DNA from 2 places in the Luteimonas dalianensis genome. Region 1 is predicted to be linked to the other one. Evidence: riboswitches for the same ligand, from Rfam matches in the RefSeq annotation. Region 1 holds a riboswitch; the other holds the start of a gene.
The links. Region 1 has a riboswitch for cobalamin ahead of ACOZ90_RS03425 (ribonucleoside-diphosphate reductase subunit alpha). Riboswitches for the same ligand answer to the same signal wherever they lie in the genome.

Region 1 (8,880 bases):
AGATCGGGTCGATGGACGCGGTGCTGCCGGCGATCTGCGCGGTCGACATGTTCGGCGCCACCGCCAGCAGCCAGCCGTTGCGCAGGCCGTTGACCGCCACCTGCGCGGACAGATCCAGCCACCGGGTGCTGTTGTAGTCGCGGTCGCGGAAGTAGCTGCCGTTGTGCCAGTCGCTGCCGGCAAACGCGGGATAGCTGCCCTTCTCCTTGGCCAGCTCCATGCTCGCCTGCACGGTGAGGAAGTTGATGCGCTCGTACAGTGCGTCGCTGTAGTCCTCGGCCCCGGGCGTGTCCCAGTGGATGCCCTTGAGCGCCAGCAGGTGGTGCCAGCCGAAGGTGCCCAGGCCGATCGCCCGGTACTTGCGGTTGGTGATCGTCGCCTGCGGCACCGGCAGCAGGTTCAGGTCGATCACGTTGTCGAGCATCCGCACCTGGATCGGCACCAGGCGTTCGAGCACGTCGGTGATCAGGTCGCCCTGGCCGTCCTGCGGCACGATCGCCCGGCCGAGGTTGATCGAGGACAGGTTGCAGACCACGAAATCCCCGGCCTGCTTCGTGGTCACGATCTGGTTGCCGCTGATGATCTCCTGCATGAGCTTCGTCGGGCTCATGTTCTGCAGGATCTCGGTGCACAGGTTGGACGAATACACCATGCCCGCGTGCTTGTTCGGGTTCTTCCGGTTGACCTCGTCGCGGTAGAACATGAAGGGGTTGCCGGTCTCCAGCTGGCTGACCATCAGCCGCTTGAAGATGTCGATCGCCTTGACCGTCCTGCGGCTGATGCGCTCGTCGGCCACCACCTCCTCGTACTTCTTCCGGAACGTGCCTTCGCCCTTCTTCTCGTCGAAGAAGTCCTGCAGGTACCAGCCCTTGATCCGGTGCACCTCGTGCGGGTCGAACAGGTACCAGTCGCCGCGCCGCTCCACCGCCTCCATGAAGATGTCCGGGATGCAGACCGAGGTGAACACGTCGTGCGCGCGCAGGCGCTGGTCGCCGTTGTTCAGGCGCAGGTCGAGGAAGGCCTCGATGTCGCGGTGCCAGACATCCAGGTACACGGCCACCGCGCCCTTGCGCTGGCCGAGCTGGTCGACCGACACGGCGGTGTTGTTGAGCTGCTTGATCCACGGCACCACGCCGCCGGACGAGTTCGGCACGCCGCGAATCGCCGAGCCCGAGGCGCGCACGTAGCCCATGTAGGCGCCCACGCCGCCGCCGCCCTTGGACACGCGCGCGATGTCGGTGTTGGAGTCGTAGATGCCCTGCAGCGAATCGTCCACCGTGTCGATGAAGCAGCTCGACAGCTGGCCGCCGGTCTTGCCGGCGTTCTGCAGCGTCGGCGTGGCGACCGTCATGTACAGGTTCGACAGCGCCCAGTAGGCCTCGCCGACCAGCTGCATGCGCCGCTCTCGGGGCTTTTCATCCTGCATCAGGTACAGCGCGATCGTCAGCCAGCGCTCCTGCGGCAGTTCGTACACCTCGCGCGAGGTGTCGGTGGCCAGGTAGCGGGTGGCCAGCAGGTACAGGCCGTTGTAGTTGAACAGCCGGTCGCGCTCGGGCTCGATCATCTTCCCGGCCTCGACCAGCTCCTCCTTGGAGTAGGCGCGCAGGATGTCGTTGGAATACACGTTTCGGTCGGCCAGGCTTTCCTGCAGGCCGACGTAGGAGCCGTACTTCTGCTCGGTGTCGTAGAAGCGGTTGCGGCTGGCGCGCTTGTACAGGCGGTGCAGGTAGATGCGCGCGGCGAACAGCTCCCACTCCGGCGCGGCCACGTCCACCCGCGCCTCGGCCTCGCGGATCAGGTGGTCGACCAGGTCGTCGGCGTTGACCGCCTGCTTGCGCTCCACGAAGCCGAACACGCTCTGCTTGTAGTCGGCGATTTCAAGCTGCGGGAACTCGGCGTGGACGCGGTCGATGGCGCGCTCCAGGCGCGCACGCTCGTAGGGCATGCGGCGGTTGCCGGCCTCCTTGGTGATCCAGGTGGCGACGTTGGCATCGGCGGGCGGGGCGGTGTCGATAGGCATGGACTGGGCAGTGGGTGGAGAGGGAACGCTGTCCCCGGAATCGGAAGCAGCCGGCCGGGCGGCACGGGGCGTGGACGCATCCGGGGCGGGGGCGTCCGGCGTCAGCGTCCGGGGCGTGTCTGGCGCGGTGGCGGTGGTGTCGTGGCTGCTCATGGTTCCTCCCGGATCGGTTGCGCACGCTCGCCCGTCCCCGGCAGGCGATGAAGGCACGGGCGCGCGCCGACGCGGGGCGTCGTCGCGGCCTCGCCCCCTCGGGCGGGCGGATTCGTCACAGGATGGAATAGCGGCGTCGCACCGGCGGCGACTGCGCTCCGTGCCGGAGGCGGCCCCGCGTGCTTCGCCAGCCATCTCCCCCCGGAGATTCCGCAGCCGGCACCGCGCGGCGTGCATGCGCGCGGCTGTCGGCAGGTCTTCGGGCTCATGGGCACGGAGACTTGCGTCTCCACCTTGTCCGCCGCTTCCCGGAGCCGTGGTGGCTCCAGTGCTTCGTGGCGGGGTCGTTCCCAGTTACCGCTGCGGGGCAGCGCCGGAATGGCCGATCCTGGATGGAACGGCGTCACCGGCTTCCCTTTTCATCCGGTGGGTAGCGCCCGCCGGAACCGACAGGCACAACATATCGTGGCAACAGATTTTGTCAACGCAAAATGTTGTGGAACATCCGCAGGCTCGGGTTCCACGGCCGTTCCCCCGGCTCAGGGCCGGTGCGGGCTGGCCAGGTACTCCGCGCTGCGCATCTCGATCAGCCGCGAGGCGGTGCGCTCGAACTCGCCGGTCAGGCGTTCCCCGGCGTACAGCGCCACCGGCTCGGTCGCGGCGGTGCACACCAGGTTGACGTTGCGGTCGTAGAGCTCGTCGACCAGGGTGACGAAGCGGCGGGCGGCGTCGTTGCGCAGGTCGTCCAGCACCGGGATGCCGCCCAGCAGCAGGGTGTGGAACTCGCGCGCGATCTCGATGTAGTCGCCGGAGCCGCGCGGGCCCTCGCACAGGGCGTCGAAGTCGAACCAGGCCATGCCGGGGCAGCGCGCACGCACCGCGATGCGCCGTCCCTCCAGCACGATGCCCGCGCCGCGGTGGCCGTCGTCGCCGCCCAGCGCGTGCCAGCGCTGCTCCAGCCAGGCGTCGGCGCCGTCGTCCAGCGGCGTGCGGTAGACCGGCGAGCGGGTCAGCGCGCGCAGGCGGTAGTCGGTGTCGCTGTCGATGCGCAGTACGCTGCAGTGCCGCTGGATCAGGTCGATCGCCGGCAGGAAGCGCGCGCGCTGCAGGCCGTCGCGGTACAGGTCGGGCGGATCCACGTTGGAGGTGGTCACCAGCACGATGCCCTCGTCGAACATGCACTCCAGCAGCCGCGCCAGGATCATCGCGTCGCCAATGTCACCGACGAAGAACTCGTCCAGCACCAGCACCCGCAGCCCGGCCCGGCGCCAGCCGCGCACGATCAGCGCCAGCCGGTCGCGCTCGCCGCCGTGGGCCTGGAGCTGGTCGTGCACCTGGCGCATGAAACGGTGGAAGTGGGTGCGGTACTTGCCGTCCCCGCCCGCGCCGCCCGCCAGGTCGCTGCCCTTGAGCGTGCGCAGCGGCAGGCCGTCGTGGAACAGGTCGATCAGGAAGGTCTTGCCGCGGCCCACGCCGCCCCACAGGTACAGGCCGTCGATGGCGGGCGCGGGGTCCGCGCCGCGCAGGCGCTGCAGCAGCCCGCGGCGCTCGGGCGGTCGCGACAGCCCGGCGTGGATGCGATCCAGTTCCACCAGCACCGCGCGCTGGGCGGCATCGTCCAGCCACTCGCCCGCCGCCACGCCGGCGGCGTAGGCCTGCGAAGGCGCCGCCGTCCGGGTTTGCTCAGGCATCCGCGGCGGGCAGGTACTGGCGCACGCCGTTCTTGATCGCCCCGCGCAGATCCATCAGCTTGCGGTGGAAGAAGTGGCCGCTGTCGGGGATGCGCACCAGCTCGGCCCGGGCGTCGGCCCGATCCAGCCAGTCGTACACCGCCTGCGGATCGACGATCTCGTCCTCCTCGCCCTGGATCACCAGCCAGGGGAAGTCGGGCAGCTGGATGGAGTCGAAGTCCCAGCGCCCGGCCGGGGGGGCGATCGAAATCAGCATCCCCGGCTCGATGCCGGCCGAGGCCGCCAGGCTGACGTAGGCGCCGAAGCTGAAGCCGGCCAGCCACAGCCGCTGCCCGGAGCGCTGCGCGCGCACCCAGGCGGCCACCGCGCGCAGATCCTCGACCTCGCCGCGGCCCTCGTCGAACTCGCCGTCCGAGGCGCCGGTGCCGCGGAAGTTGAAGCGCACCGTGGTCACGCCCAGCTCGCGCAGCGAGCGGCCGGCCATGGTCACGACCTTGTTGTGCATGGTGCCGCCCTCGGTGGGCAGCGGATGGCAGATGATCGCCACCAGCGGCAACGCCGCCACGTCGTCATCGGGAAAGTCGACCGCGACCTCGAGTCCGCCGGCCGGGCCGGGCAGGGTCAGGGTGGTCGATTCGGTGGGGAAAGTGGGGGTATCCATGGGGCGGCATGATAGGCGATCAGGCCTTTGCCAAGCGTTCATGTTCGGCGATCAGGGGCGGATTGAAGCCGATCAGGAGCGGATTATGGCCGGTTTTATGGCGCACGATGCCGGTGATTCGACGCCGTTGGCCGCATGATGGAGGAAGTTGTGGCGAGTGGATCCCGGCGCGGGACGCGCTAGCGGCCGGACAGGTCGAAGCCGAGCAGGATCGGATCGTGATCCGAGCTGCGCCAAGGGGTTTCCTGCGCGGCGCCGGCGCCGGCGCCGCGATAGCCGATGGCTGCCGGCTCATCGGCGTTGCTGTGCCAGACGCGCGCGCCGCGCAGGCGGTCGGCCAGAGCCGGGCTGAGCAGCGCGTGATCCAGGCGGCCGGCCTGGGCCGAGTACACGTAGGTGTGGACGTCATCGCGACCGGCGAGCGCATCCTGCCAGCCCGACTCGCGCAGCGTGCGCACGGGGTCTTCTTTGCCGTATGCGTTCAGATCGCCGACGATCGCCACAAGATCGCTGCCGCTTCCGGTGGGGTCGGTGGCGGCCCAGGCGCCGAGCCGCTGCGCCGCATCGGTTCGCAGCGCGTTCCAGCAGCCCTGGCCGTCGCCCTGGTCGCGGTCGGGGCCTTCGGCCTCGCTGCAGCCCTTGGACTTGAAGTGGTTGGCGATCACCGTGAACGCCGGGCCGTCGCCGGCCTGGAAGGCCTGCGCCAGCGGCACCCGGCTGCGGGTGCCGAACGGGCCGCCTTCCAGCACCGCCGCCTCGCCGACGGTGCGCAGCGCGGAGGTGCGATACAGCAGCGCCACCCGGATCGCGTCCCCGCCCGGCCCCTCGCCCGCGTCCACGAACGCCCAGTCCGGGCCCAGCGTCCGCGCCAGTCCGGCAATGCTCGAGTCCGGCCCGTAGCCGTCGTTCTCCAGCTCCATCGCCGCCACGATATCCGGCTCCAGCGCCAGCACCGTGGCCCGCAGGCGCGCCAGCTGCGCGGCCAGCTCGCCTGCCGTGCGGGCGCCGCGGGCGGTGGGGAAGCCGCCGCCGCGGCCGTCGCCGTTGAACAGGTTCTCCAGGTTCAGCACCGCGACGCGCACGTCGCCCGCCACCTCCGGCACCGCGGGCCGGGGCGCCGGCTGCAGCGTCGGCGCCTGCAGCAGCTGCAGGTGGAACCCGTGCTCGCGCCGCTCCACGAGCGCCTCGACCCCGGTCAGCACGCTGCCGGTGCGCAGGGACGGCGCGCCGGCCGGCTGGTGCCAGGGCGTGCCGTCGCCGGTGTCCAGCGCGGCGCCGCTGATGGTCACGCTGCGGCGCGCGTTGTCCGCGGCGACCGCCGATGCGTCCGGGCCGGGCGCGGCGACCTCGGTGGGCGTGGCCAGGCGGCCGTCGAAGCTCGCTACCAGTTCGCCGTCGCGGGCCAGGCGGTAATGTCCGCTGACCGTCAGCGGGGCGCTGATCCGTACCCGCCTGCCTTCCAGCTGCGCCCAGTCCTGCGGCGGCGCCGCCAGTTCGAGCGCATCGGGGCCGGTCGGCGGATGGACGCAGCCGGCCGCCAGCAGGGCGAGCGCCAGTGGCAGCGCCCACCGGCACGAAAACGCCGCCCGGAGGCGGCGCTTCATGGTCTTGCCCGGCGGCTGGCTACTGGAGGTTGTCAAGCATCCAGTCCACGGAGGCGATCACCTGCTCGTCGCTCAGCGCCGGGTTGCCGCCGCGCGCCGGCATGAAGCCGGTGGAGCCGGTGAAGCCCTCGATCGCGTGCGTGTAGAGCACGTCGTTGCCCTGGGCAATGCGCGAGGCCCAGTCGGCCTGGGTCAGCATGGGCGCGCCGGCGACGCCGGCGGTGTGGCAGCCCGCGCACAGGTTGCTGTAGATCTCGCCGCCGTCCAGGGTGCCGCCGTAGGCGACCTGCGAGGCGGCCTGGGCCTGGGCCGCAGCGGCTGCGGCGGCCTGCGCCGCGGCGCCGGTGGAACCGGCATAGACATCGGCCACCGGAGCGATGCGGTTGAGCTGGGCCTGGATGGCGGTCTGCGACTCCTGCGGCGGCACCGCCTTGTGCAGCGCTGCGGACAGCCAGATCAACCCGCCCGTCACCACGACCAGGAACAGGATCACCAGGGAGAATTTCTTCAGGAAGTCGAGATCGTAGTTGCGCACGGGGACACCCTTTGGCGTGGCCGCCCGGCCACAGCTGGGCCGGAAGTATAGAGCACGCGGGCGCAGCTTCGAAGGCCCGGCGGATGATGGATTCGCCGAGGCTCTGGTAAGGTGCCCGGTGAGCGGCCCCTTACCGACGCGTCATGCCCCGTGCGGGCTGGCTGCCTGCCAGGGATGAGGCGGGGCCATCTGCGGGGCCGACATGGCGGAAGGCAAGCTGGCGGCAATTGCCGCGGCGGTGCAGGGGATCCGCTGATCGCGGCGGGGCCGATCCACTGCGGTTACGGCGCAGTGTCCGGATCCAGTGGCGCCAGTTCGTAGGCGGTGCTTCGCCCACGCCCCCCGGTCTTTTGCAGCATGCCCAGCGCCACCAGTTCATTGATGTCGCGCAGCGCGGTGTCCGTCGAGCACTTGGCGATGCGCGCCCACTTGCCGGTCGTGAGCGGGCCATCGAAGCCATCGAGCAGGCGGTTGATCAGTTTGGCCTGCCGTGGATTCATCGGCCGGCCGGCCCAGTGCTGCCAGAAACGCGCCTTGAACAGGGTGGCATCCAGGGCCAGCTGCGCATTGCCGATCGCCTGCAGGAGGTTCTCCAGGAACCAGGCCAGCCAATCGGTCACGTCGAGCGTTCCCTTCTGGGTGCGCTCCAGGATGTCGTAGTACGTCTTTCGCGAACGCTGGATCTGCGCGGAGAGGCTGTAGAAGCGCTGCGGGCTGCGGTCGGCGCGGGCCAGGAAAAGATCGCCGACCGCGCGCGCGATGCGACCGTTGCCATCATCGAACGGGTGCACGGTGACGAACCACAGATGCGCGAGGCCGGCCTTGATCAGCAGCGGGTCGGTGCTGTCGCGATTGGCCCAGTCCAGGAAGCACCGCATTTCCCGGGCAAGCCGATCAGCCGGGGGCGCCTGGTAATGCACCTTTTGCCGGTGATGCGGGCCGGACACCACCTGCATGGGCCCCGTCGCATCGTCGCGCCAGGCGCCAATCCTGATGCTGGCCAGCCCGCTGCGTCCGGTAGGGAACAGGGCGCCGTGCCAGCCATGCAGGCGTTCGGCCGTCAGTGGCTCGGGCGCACGGCCGGTCGCATCCAGGATCATCTCGACGATGCCTTCGACGTGGCGATCCACGGGTGCCAGCGCGCCGATGTCCATGCCAAGTCGTCGGGCGATGGAAGAACGGACTGAATCCATGTCCAGCGTTTTGCCTTCGATTGCGCTGGTCTTGACCACATCGTCGGTCAGGATCGACAGATTGGCCTGATCCCGCAGGCCCAGCCTGACGTCCGCCAGTCGCCCAAGCAGCAGGCCCTGGGCGTGGCTTGCGTCGGCGAGGGGGCCCGCAAGTGCCCGCATGTCGTACCGCCAGACGGGCCAGTCCGGGGCTTCCCAGATGTAGCGGTAATCGCCGCGTTTCATGCGGCGATTGTGGCCCCGATTCGCCGCAGGGGCAATTTGAATGGCGCGCCTGGAGGGATTCGAACCCCCGACCAATGGCTTCGGAAGCCACTACTCTATCCAGCTGAGCTACAGGCGCGCAGACCGGCCATTTTCCACCATTCCGCCGAAAGACGCGAGCCTTTCGTTGGAGGCGGCTCCGTGGTGCCGGCTTCTTGCTACGCTTTCCCGGTGAGTTACGAACGCTACGCCGATCCCGCCCCCCCGTCCCGGCCCTCGCGGCTGTCCCTGTACTGGAAGCTGATGCGCGCCGACCGGCCGATCGGCTGGCTGCTGCTGCTGTGGCCGACCTGGTGGGCGCTGTGGCTGGCGGCCGACGGCTTCCCGCCGCCGTGGGTCCTGGTGGTGTTCACCGCCGGCGTGTGGCTGACGCGCTCGGCCGGCTGCGTGATCAACGACTACGCCGACCGCTGGCTGGATCCGCACGTGGAGCGCACCCGCGAGCGGCCGCTGGCGACCGGGGCGGTGTCCGGCCGCGAGGCGCTGGCGCTGTTTGCGGTGCTGATGCTGGTGGCGTTCGCGCTGGTGCTGACCATGAACCGGCTGACCATCTACTTGAGCTTCGTCGGGGTGGTGCTGGCGGCCAGCTACCCGTACCTGAAGCGCTACACCTACCTGCCGCAGGTGTACCTGGGGCTGGCGTTCGGCTGGGCGATCCCGATGGGGTTCGCGGCGGTGCAGGGCGAGGTGCCGCCGCTGGCCTGGCTGCTGTACGTGGGCAACATCTTCTGGACGACGGCCTACGACACCTGGTACGCG
Region 2 (8,880 bases), on a different contig from region 1:
GGCCTGCGCCTGCATGAGCGCGCGCGCGGCATCGACGAGCGTCCGGTGCAGCCGCACCAGCCGGTGCAGTCGATCTCCTCGGAGGACACCTTCGAGACCGACCTGCCGCTGGAGGCGCTGGAGGAGGTGATCCGCGCGCTGGCCGACAAGACCTGGGCCGCCACCCGCAAGACCGAGCGCGTGCCCCGCACGGTGGTGCTCAAGCTCAAGACCGACCGCTTCCGCATCCTCACCCGCAGCCACACGCCCGAAGTTCCACCCGCGTCGGCGGCCGAACTGGCCGCGATCGCACTGGCCCTGCGCGAGCGGGTGGGGCTGCCGCCGGACACCCGCTACCGGCTCGCCGGCGTCGGCCTGTCCGGCTTCCGTGACCGCGAAGAAATCCCCACCCAGCCCGCCCTCTTCATGTAGGACGCACTTTCTACAATAGGAGGCCCGCCTTTCCGGAGTGAGCCGTGCCGTTTCCGTTTTCCGCCGTCCTGTTCGACCTCGACGGCACCCTCGTCGACAGCGCTTCCGACATCGCCGAGGCGGTCAACCGCATGCTCGCCGAGCAGGGCCTGGGCCCGGCCGACGAGGCGCTGGTGCGCAGCTGGATTGGCGAGGGCTCGCGGATGCTGCTGGAAACCGCGCTGGAGCACTTCGGCAGCAGCGCCAGTGCGGAAGTGCTGATGGAGCGCTTCATGCTCCACTATGGCGACTGCCTGCTGCGCAGCCCGCGGCTGTATCCCGGCGTGGCCGAAACCCTGGCCGAGCTCGACAGGCGCGGCGTGTCGATGGCGGTGTGCACCAACAAGCCGGAGCGCTTCGTGGCGCCGATGCTCGAACACATGGGCATCGCCGGCCGCTTTGCCGGCGTGGTGGGTGCCGGCACGCTGCCCGAGCGCAAGCCGCATCCGCGCCCGCTGCTGCACCTGGCCGAACGGATGCGGGTAGAACCCGGCCGCTGCCTGATGGTCGGCGATTCGCAGACCGACTTCCTGGCCGGACAGGCGGCCGGGATGCCGGTGGTGCTGGTCAGCTACGGCTACGCCCGCGGCTTCGACCTGCGCGCCGCCGGCGCCCTGGCCGTCATCGACCGCTTCCAGGATCTCCTCACCCTCGACATGTAGGAGCGCGCCATGCGCGCTCCTACAGCGGGGGTGTCCGGCGTCAGGGGGCGGGGCGCCAGCGCAGGGTCAGGCCGTACTCGCGGCCGGGCTGGTTGTACCAGGCGATGGTTTCGTAGTCGCGGTCGAAGACGTTGCCGGCCCGCGCCAGCAGCGTCCAGTCGCGGTGGAAGGCGTACTCCAGGCGCAGGTCGGCGGTGGCGTAGCCGCCCAGGCGCACGCTGTTGGCGGCGTCGTCGTAGCGGCTGCCGGCGCCCTGCACGGTGATGCCGGCGCGCACCGGGCCGAAGCCGCGATCCAGGTCGATGCGGCCGCTGGCGCGCGCGCGGCGGGCCAGCAGGTTGTCGTCGTTGAAGCCGCCGCTGCGATCGCGCGGATCCGTATAGCTGAGCTGGGTGGACAGGTCGAAGCCGGCGAACGAGGTGCCGAAGGTCGCCTCGGCGCCGCGGATGCGGGCTTCGTCCACGTTCGCGCCCACGCCCTGGAAGGTCGGCGGCTCGTAGGTGAACACGATCAGGTTGTCGATCCGGCTCTCGTAGAGGTTGAACGACCAGCTGAAGTCCTCGGTGGCCTGAGACACGCCCAGGTTCAGGCTGGTGGACTTCTCCGGCTGCAGCCACGGGCTCTCCGAACCCGGGTAGTACAGGTCGTTGAAGGTCGGCGCCTTGAAACCGGTGCCGACGGTGGCATTCAGGCGCAGGCCGCTGTCGAACGACAGGCCCCAGCCGAGGCTGCCGGTGGTGTGGCTGCCGAACTGCTCGTTGTCGTCGTGGCGCAGGCTGGCCTGCCAGCGCTGGCGGCCGGCGCCGCCGTCGTAGCCGACGAACACGCCGGTGTTGTCGCGCTCGTCGGCGCTGTAGGCGGTGGTGCTGTCGAGGACGTCGTTGCTCCAGTCCACGCCCAGGCTGAGCAGGTGCGCCGGCGCCAGGCGCACGTCGGCCTGCACCGAGGCGCTGTCGCGGCGGGTCTCGAAGGTGCTCATGTGCACGTCTTCGTGGTAGTCGTTGGAGCGGTCCTTGCTGCGGCCGACCGCGGCCTTGAGCGCAAGGCGGCCGTCTTGCGGCGCGTACTCCAGGGTGGCTCCGGACACCTGCTGCCGGGTTTTGGAGCGGTTGGTCCAGGTGCCGTCGTATTCGTTCTCGCCGGCGATGTCGAGGAAGCTGCCTTCCAGGGCCAGCGCTTCGGTCAGCTGCATGCCGCCGCGCACGTTCATCGACACGCTACGGTAGCCGTCGTCGTCGGGCTCGTCCGTCCAGCAGCCGGCGAACAGCTCGGCCGAGCCGCGGCAGGCATTGAAGCCGTCGGTGCGCTGGTAGCCGCCATGGGCGCCCAGCCAGCCGCGCTGGCCGCGGTAGTTGAATCCGCCGCTGACCTCGCGGGTGGCGTTGCTGCCCGCGCCGAGGGACAGGTGCGGGGCGAAGCCTTCGGCGTCGTCGCCGCGGGTGAAGATCTGGATGACGCCGCCGATCGCCTCGGCGCCGTAAAGGCTCGAGCGCGGGCCGCGCACGATCTCGATGCGCTCGATCTGCGACAGCGCGAGATCCTGGAAGGCCGCCATGCCCGAGGTGGCCGAGCCGATCTTGATCCCGTCGACCAGGACCAGCACGTGGTCGGACTCCGCGCCGCGCAGGAACAGGCTGCTGAGCTTGCCACGGCCGCCCTGGTTGCTGATGTCCACGCCGGCGCGTCCGCGCAGCAGGCCGACCAGGTCGGTGGCCTGGGTGCGTTCGATCTCCTCGCGGTCGATGACCTGCGCCGGTACCAGGCTGTCGGTGAGCAGCACCTCGGTGCGGGTGCCGGTGACGACCACTTCGTCCAGGTCGGTGGCCTGGATCAGGCTGCTGGCCGCGGCGGCCGGGGACAGGGCCAGGGCCACTGCCAGGGTGAGGATCTGGTGCTGCGCTTTCATCGGGTTCTCCATGCATCGCGCACGCCCGCGCGACCGTAACGGTGTGGGGCTGGATGCATGGGGGCGACGGTAGGGACGTGCCGGGCATGGCGCGCGCTGCCGCCGCAATGCCCTCCGCATCGCAACCAGTCTTCTCCCTGGCCGGTCTCCGGGCTTGCGGGAGGAGCGATGCGGCTGCTCCGGCCCCGGCGCCTTCCCGTGCGATGCACAGTGGCGGTTTGCCGGGGGTGTTCCACGCTTACCGTTGCGGGGGCAGCGCCGGAATGCTTCCCCGCCGTGGCGGCGGGCGGAAGGTCACCGGCTTCCCGTTTCAACCCTTGGGGGAATCCCCTCGGGTCACCAGAAAGTCGGCGCAGTTTAAGCCATTGCCGCCGCGTGCGCCAAAGCCGGTGCGCGGCTGTCGGAGGCCGCCAGCCGATAGAATGCCGCCTTTTCACTGGATGCCGGACAGATGGAACAGGGGTGGTGGAGCCAGGCGTGCAGGACGCCGTCGATCGGGCATGCCGACCGGGCGCGGGCGCGCCAGCAGCAGCTGACCAAGCCGCCCGGCGCCCTCGGCCGGCTGGAGACCCTGGCCATCGAGCTGGCCGCCCTGCAGGCCCGCGACCGGCCCCGCGCCCAGGTGGTTCCGGTGCTGCTGTTCGCCGGCGACCACGGCGTGGTCGCGCAGGGGGTGTCGGCGTTCCCGGCCGAGGTCACGGTGCAGATGCTGGCGAACTTCGCCGCGGGCGGCGCGGCGATCTCGGTGCTGGCGCGCGAGCTGGGCCTGCCGCTGCACCTGCGCGACGTGGGCACGCTGGCGGACGGCGCCGTGGCCGGCGCGGTCGTGGACAAGCCCTGCCGCGGCACCCGCGACCTGGGCGTGGAGGCGGCGATGTCCGCCGCCGAGGTGGCCCATGCCCTGGACGCCGGCCGCCGCGCGGTGGAGGAGGCCGATGCGGGCGCAGACCTGCTGCTGCCCGGCGAGATGGGCATCGGCAATACCACCGCCGCCAGCGCGCTGGCCTGCATGCTGGGCGACCTGCCGCCGGCGGACTTGGTGGGCGCCGGCACCGGCCTGGACGAGGCCCGCATTGCGCTCAAGCAGGCCGTGGTGGAGCGTGCCATGAACCTGCACCGCGATGCGGTTGCGGCGGCGCCGCAGCCCGCGCTGGAAGCCCTGCGCCGCGTCGGCGGGCTGGAGATCGCCGCGCTGGCCGGGGCCATGATCGCTGCCGCCCGCCGCGGGGTACCGGTGCTGGTGGATGGTTTCATCGTTTCCGCCGCAGCGCTGGCGGCGGTGCGCATCAACCCGGGCGTGCGCGACTGGCTGCTGTTCTCGCACTGCTCGGCCGAGCGCGGCCACGCCCGCCTGCTCGAAGCGCTCGATGCGGAACCGCTGCTGCGGCTGGATCTGCGCCTGGGCGAGGCCTCCGGCGCCGCCCTGGCGCTGCCGCTGCTGCGGCTGGCCTGCGCCCTGCACAACGACATGGCGACCTTCGAGGATGCCGCGGTGGCGGGGGCAACGCCGGCGTGATCCTGGATCTGGTGCGCCATGCGGATACCGGGCGCCGCGGCCGCATGGACGGACGGAGCGATCCGCCGCTGCTGGCGGGCGTTGCGGATGCATTGGCCAGCCGCCACGCCGGCATAGGCTGGGCGCGCGCGGTCACCTCGCCGCTGCGCCGGGCGCACGACACCGCGCTGGCGCTGGCCGCGCCGCAGGGGATCGGGGTCACCATCGACCCGCGCTGGGCCGAGTTCGACTTCGGCGGCTGGGACGGCCGGCGCGGCGATGAGCTGCCGGCCGAGGCCGTCGCCGCCTTCCATGCCGATCCGCTGCGCCACCCGCCGCCGGGCGGCGAGGACTGGGGGATTTTCGGCAAGCGCATCGCGGACGGGCTGCGCGCGCTGCTGGCCCATGGCGCCGATGGCGATGGCCCGGTGCTCGTGGTCAGCCACGCCGGCGCGCTGCGCATGGCGCTGACGCAGGCCTGCGGCCTGCCGCTGGCGGCGCTGTGGGCGCTGCGCATCGACTACGGCACGCGGCTGCGGCTGCGGCTGGGAGAGGACGGGGAAGGCAGGCTGTGGGGCGAACTGCTGGAGCTGTCCCAGCCATGAGCCTGCGCCGCCTGATCCTCGCCTTCCAGTTCCTGACCCGGTTGCCGACGCCGCAGGTGCACGACTTCCGCGATGACGACCTGACCCGTTCGGCCGTCTACCACCCGCTGGTCGGCATCGTGATCGGCCTGCTGCTGGCGCTGGTGCTGTGGGGGCTGGGCGATCGTCCCTGGCTGGCGGCGGTGCTGGCCATGGCGCTGTGGACCTGGGTGACCGGGGCGCTGCACCTGGACGGCCTGAGCGACGTGGCCGACGCCATGGGCGCGGCGCACCGGGATCCCGATCGCTTCCTGGCCGTGCTCAAGGATCCGCACGTGGGCGCGTTCGGCGTGGTGGTGCTCATCGTGCAGCTGCTGCTCAAGCTGGTGCTGCTGGCCGAGCTGGCCGGATCCACCTGGTGGGCCGGCATCGTGCTACTGCCGGCCTGGGCGCGCTGGGGCACGTTGTGGTGGAGCCGACGCCTGCCGCCAATCCAGCATGCGGGGATGGCCGAGCGCTTCTCGTGGAAGCTGGGCATGCGCGCGGTGTGGCTGTGGGCGGTGGCGCTGGCGGCGCTGAGCCTGCTCGCGGCGCCGCCGCTGCTGGCCGCGCTGGTGCTGGTGCCGCTGGTCGGCGTGTACTGGAAGCGCCGGCTGGGCGGCATCTCCGGCGATTGCCTGGGGGCCAGCATCGAGGTGATGGAAACGATGCTGCTGCTCGCGCTGGTGCTTGCGTCCGGCTAGGAGCGCGCCCCGTGCGCGCAAAGGCACGCGCCTACAGGGAGTCGTCGCCGTCCGGGTCGGGCTGCATGATGGTGGTGCGCACCGGGCCGGCCTCCTGCTGGCCGCGCGGCAGCGGCAGCTCGGCGATGGCCGCCTCGGCCGCTTCCACCAGTTGCTTGCGGCGGGTGTCCGGCACGTCCTGCCAGTGGCAGTCGTTGAGCGCGCCTTCCAGCGCGTAGAGCAGGTTGAGGCTGGGCCGGAAGCCGGCGCGGCGCACCCGCATGTAGGCGTCCACCGGGCCGGCGGCCTCCAGGTCGGCGCGGGTGTGCAGCCCCACCTGGCGCAGCCAGGCGGCGGACTTGGGGCCGATGTTGCGCAGCTTGTCTTCGCTCATCGCAGCGACTCCATGAAGGTGGCGGCGATGCGCTCCAGGCCCGCCTGGTCGTCTTCGTCGAACCGGCCCGGCAGCGGGCTGTCGATGTCGAACACGCCCACCAGGCTGCCGTCGGCATCCACCAGCGGCACCACCAGCTCCGAGCGCGAGGCGGCGTCGCAGGCGATGTGGCCGGGGAAGGCGTTGACGTCCTCCACCCGCTGGGTGGTGCGGGTGCTGGCCGCCGCGCCGCACACGCCGCGATCGAGCGGGATGCGCACGCAGGCCGGCTGGCCCTGGAACGGGCCGACCACCAGCTCGGTGCCGTCGTAGAAATAGAAGCCGGCCCAGTTCAGGTCGGGCAGGGCGTGGAAGACCAGCGCGGACAGGTTGGCGGCGTTGGCGATGCGGTCGGATTCGCCGGCCAGCAGCGCGCGGGCCTGTGCATCCAGCTGGTCGTACTGGCCGGGCTTGTCCCCGTAGAGGGCTTGCGATGCGAACATGTGGCCAGTGTAGCAAGCAGGGTCGAAGGCATATGGGCAGCGCAATGGCGGTGGGAAGGGTTCAAGCACGGCGGGGATGCGCGGGCGGGGCAGGGCGGTGAGCGCGGCTTCGCTGTTCGTGACCGGCACCGACACCGGCGTCGGCAAGACCCTGGCGTCCGCCGCGCTGCTGCACGCGCTGCGCGCCCGCGGCCTGCGCGCGGTGGGCATGAAGCCGGTGGCCAGCGGCTGCGACGGCACGCCCGATGGCTGGCGCAACGAGGATGCGCTGATGCTGCAGGCGGCGAGCGAGCCGCGCCCGGCCTATGAGGACGTGAACCCGTTCGCACTGCCGGCGCCGACCGCTCCGCAGCTCGCCGCGCGCGAGGCTGGCGTTGAAGTCGACCTGGAAACACTCCTGGCCGCCCACGCGCGGCTCGCGGAAGGCGTGGATCGGGTGGTGGTGGAAGGCGTCGGCGGCTGGCTGGCACCGCTGGCCGACGGCCTCGACCAGTCGGCGCTGGCCGCCGCGCTGGGGGCGCCGGTAGTGCTGGTGGTCGGCCTGCGCCTGGGCTGCCTGAGCCACGCGCGCCTGACCGCACGCGCGGTCGAGGCCGACGGCCTGCGCCTGGCCGGCTGGATCGGCAGCGGAGTCGACCCCGTGTTCGACCGCAGCCAGGATTACCTGGCCCTGCTGCGCGATGCGCTACCCGCCCCGTGCCTGGGCGTCATCCCCCACCTGCCCGAACCCGACCCGACCCTCGCCACCCCCACCCTCGACGCATCCCCGTTGTAGGAGCGCGTCCTACGCCTGCGGGACCGGCTCGCTTTCGCGGTCGTGCGAATGATCGCGCGCCAGGAACAGGTAGAACGCCGGCAGCACGAACAGGGTGAACGCGGTGCCGATGGTCATGCCCGCGGCCACCGTCATGCCGATCGCGAAGCGCGCCGCCGCGCCCGGCCCTGTGGCCAGCAGCAGCGGCACCATCGCGAACACCAGCGCGGCGGTGGTCATCAGCACCGGGCGCAGGCGGATGCCGGCCGCGCGCTCGATCGCCTCGCGCTTGGACAGCCCCTCGTCCACCTGCAGCTTGTTGGCGAACTCCACGATCAGGATGCCGTGCTTGGCGATCACGCCCACCAGCGTCACCAGGCCCACCTGGGTATAGATGTTGATGCTCATGCCGGGGAACATCTCCAGCCCGGCGAACTGCAGCACCCCGCCCAGGATCGCCAGCGCGTTGAGCACCAGCAGCGCGCCGCTGATCGCCATCGGCACCGTCACCAGCATGATCAGCGCGTCGCGGAAACTCTCGAACTGCGCCGCCAGCACCAGGAAGATGAACACCAGCGCCAGCAGCAGGGTCACCAGCATGCCGGCGCCCTCCTGCTTGAACTGGCGCGACTCGCCGGCGTAGTCGACGCTGTAGCCCTGCGGCAGTACCTCGGCCGCCGCCTCCTCCAGCACCCGCAGCGCGTCGCCCTTGGACACGCCCGGGCGCGGCATGAAGGTGATCGCCACCGCGTTGAGCTGCTGGAAGCGCTTGAGGTTCTGCGGCTGCACGCTTTCCTTGAGCGTCACCAGCGTGGACATCGGGATCAGCTCACCGTCGCGGGTGCGGGTGTAGTAGTTCTCCAGCTGCGCGGGGTTGAGCCGGTCGACGCGCTGCACCTGCGGGATCACCCGGTAGGAGCGGTTCTCCATCGCGAAGCGGTTGACGTAGCCGCCGGCCAGCATCGCCGTCAGGTCGGCGGCCAGGGTGCGCATGTCGATGCCCATCATCGCCGCCTTTTCGCGGTCGATCTGCACTTCGATGCGCGGGCTGTCGATCTTCAGGTCGGTGTCCAGGAAGATGAAGCGCCGGCTTTCCTGCGCCCGCTCCAGGATCGCGTCGGCCAGGGTGCTGAGCTGCTCTTCCGAACCGATGCCGCCGATGATGAACTCGCCGCCGCCGCCGCCGCCCGCGGTGGGCAGCGAGGGTGGCACCTGGGCGAAGAAGTTCAGCCCCGCCAGCTCGGCGAGCTTGGGCTGCAAGTCCTGCTGCAGCACCTGGTTGGCCGAGCGGCTGCGCTCGCTCCAGGGTTCGAAGATGAAGCCGGCGATCGCCGCCATGCCGCTGCCCGGGCCCATGCCGCCGTTGACCAGGAACACGTCGCTGATCTCGTCGATCTCGTCGACGTAGCCGTTGATCTCGGCGGTGTAGCG

Region 2: it holds a riboswitch for cobalamin, as region 1 does, so the genes downstream of both, ACOZ90_RS07725 (TonB-dependent receptor domain-containing protein) here and ACOZ90_RS03425 (ribonucleoside-diphosphate reductase subunit alpha) in region 1, are expected to answer to the same signal.

What each region holds. Positions count from the first base shown of each region.
Region 1 covers NZ_JBMPPO010000002.1:260,987-269,866, forward strand. The annotation lists gene ACOZ90_RS03425 (ribonucleoside-diphosphate reductase subunit alpha) at 1-2,173, opposite strand, end outside; cobalamin riboswitch at 2,407-2,639, opposite strand; gene zapE (cell division protein ZapE) at 2,713-3,864, opposite strand; gene ACOZ90_RS03435 (alpha/beta hydrolase) at 3,857-4,525, opposite strand; gene ACOZ90_RS03440 (ExeM/NucH family extracellular endonuclease) at 4,705-6,165, opposite strand; gene ACOZ90_RS03445 (c-type cytochrome) at 6,149-6,664, opposite strand; gene ACOZ90_RS03450 (Fic family protein) at 6,946-8,082, opposite strand; tRNA gene ACOZ90_RS03455 (tRNA-Arg) at 8,124-8,200, opposite strand; gene ubiA (4-hydroxybenzoate octaprenyltransferase) at 8,293-8,880, shown strand, end outside.
Region 2 covers NZ_JBMPPO010000004.1:235,872-244,751, reverse strand. The annotation lists gene dinB (DNA polymerase IV) at 1-411, shown strand, start outside; gene gph (phosphoglycolate phosphatase) at 456-1,112, shown strand; gene ACOZ90_RS07725 (TonB-dependent receptor domain-containing protein) at 1,153-3,018, opposite strand; cobalamin riboswitch at 3,141-3,377, opposite strand; gene cobT (nicotinate-nucleotide--dimethylbenzimidazole phosphoribosyltransferase) at 3,470-4,534, shown strand; gene ACOZ90_RS07715 (histidine phosphatase family protein) at 4,531-5,118, shown strand; gene cobS (adenosylcobinamide-GDP ribazoletransferase) at 5,115-5,840, shown strand; gene ACOZ90_RS07705 (TfoX/Sxy family protein) at 5,872-6,213, opposite strand; gene ACOZ90_RS07700 (GAF domain-containing protein) at 6,210-6,695, opposite strand; gene bioD (dethiobiotin synthase) at 6,793-7,470, shown strand; gene ACOZ90_RS07690 (efflux RND transporter permease subunit) at 7,480-8,880, opposite strand, start outside.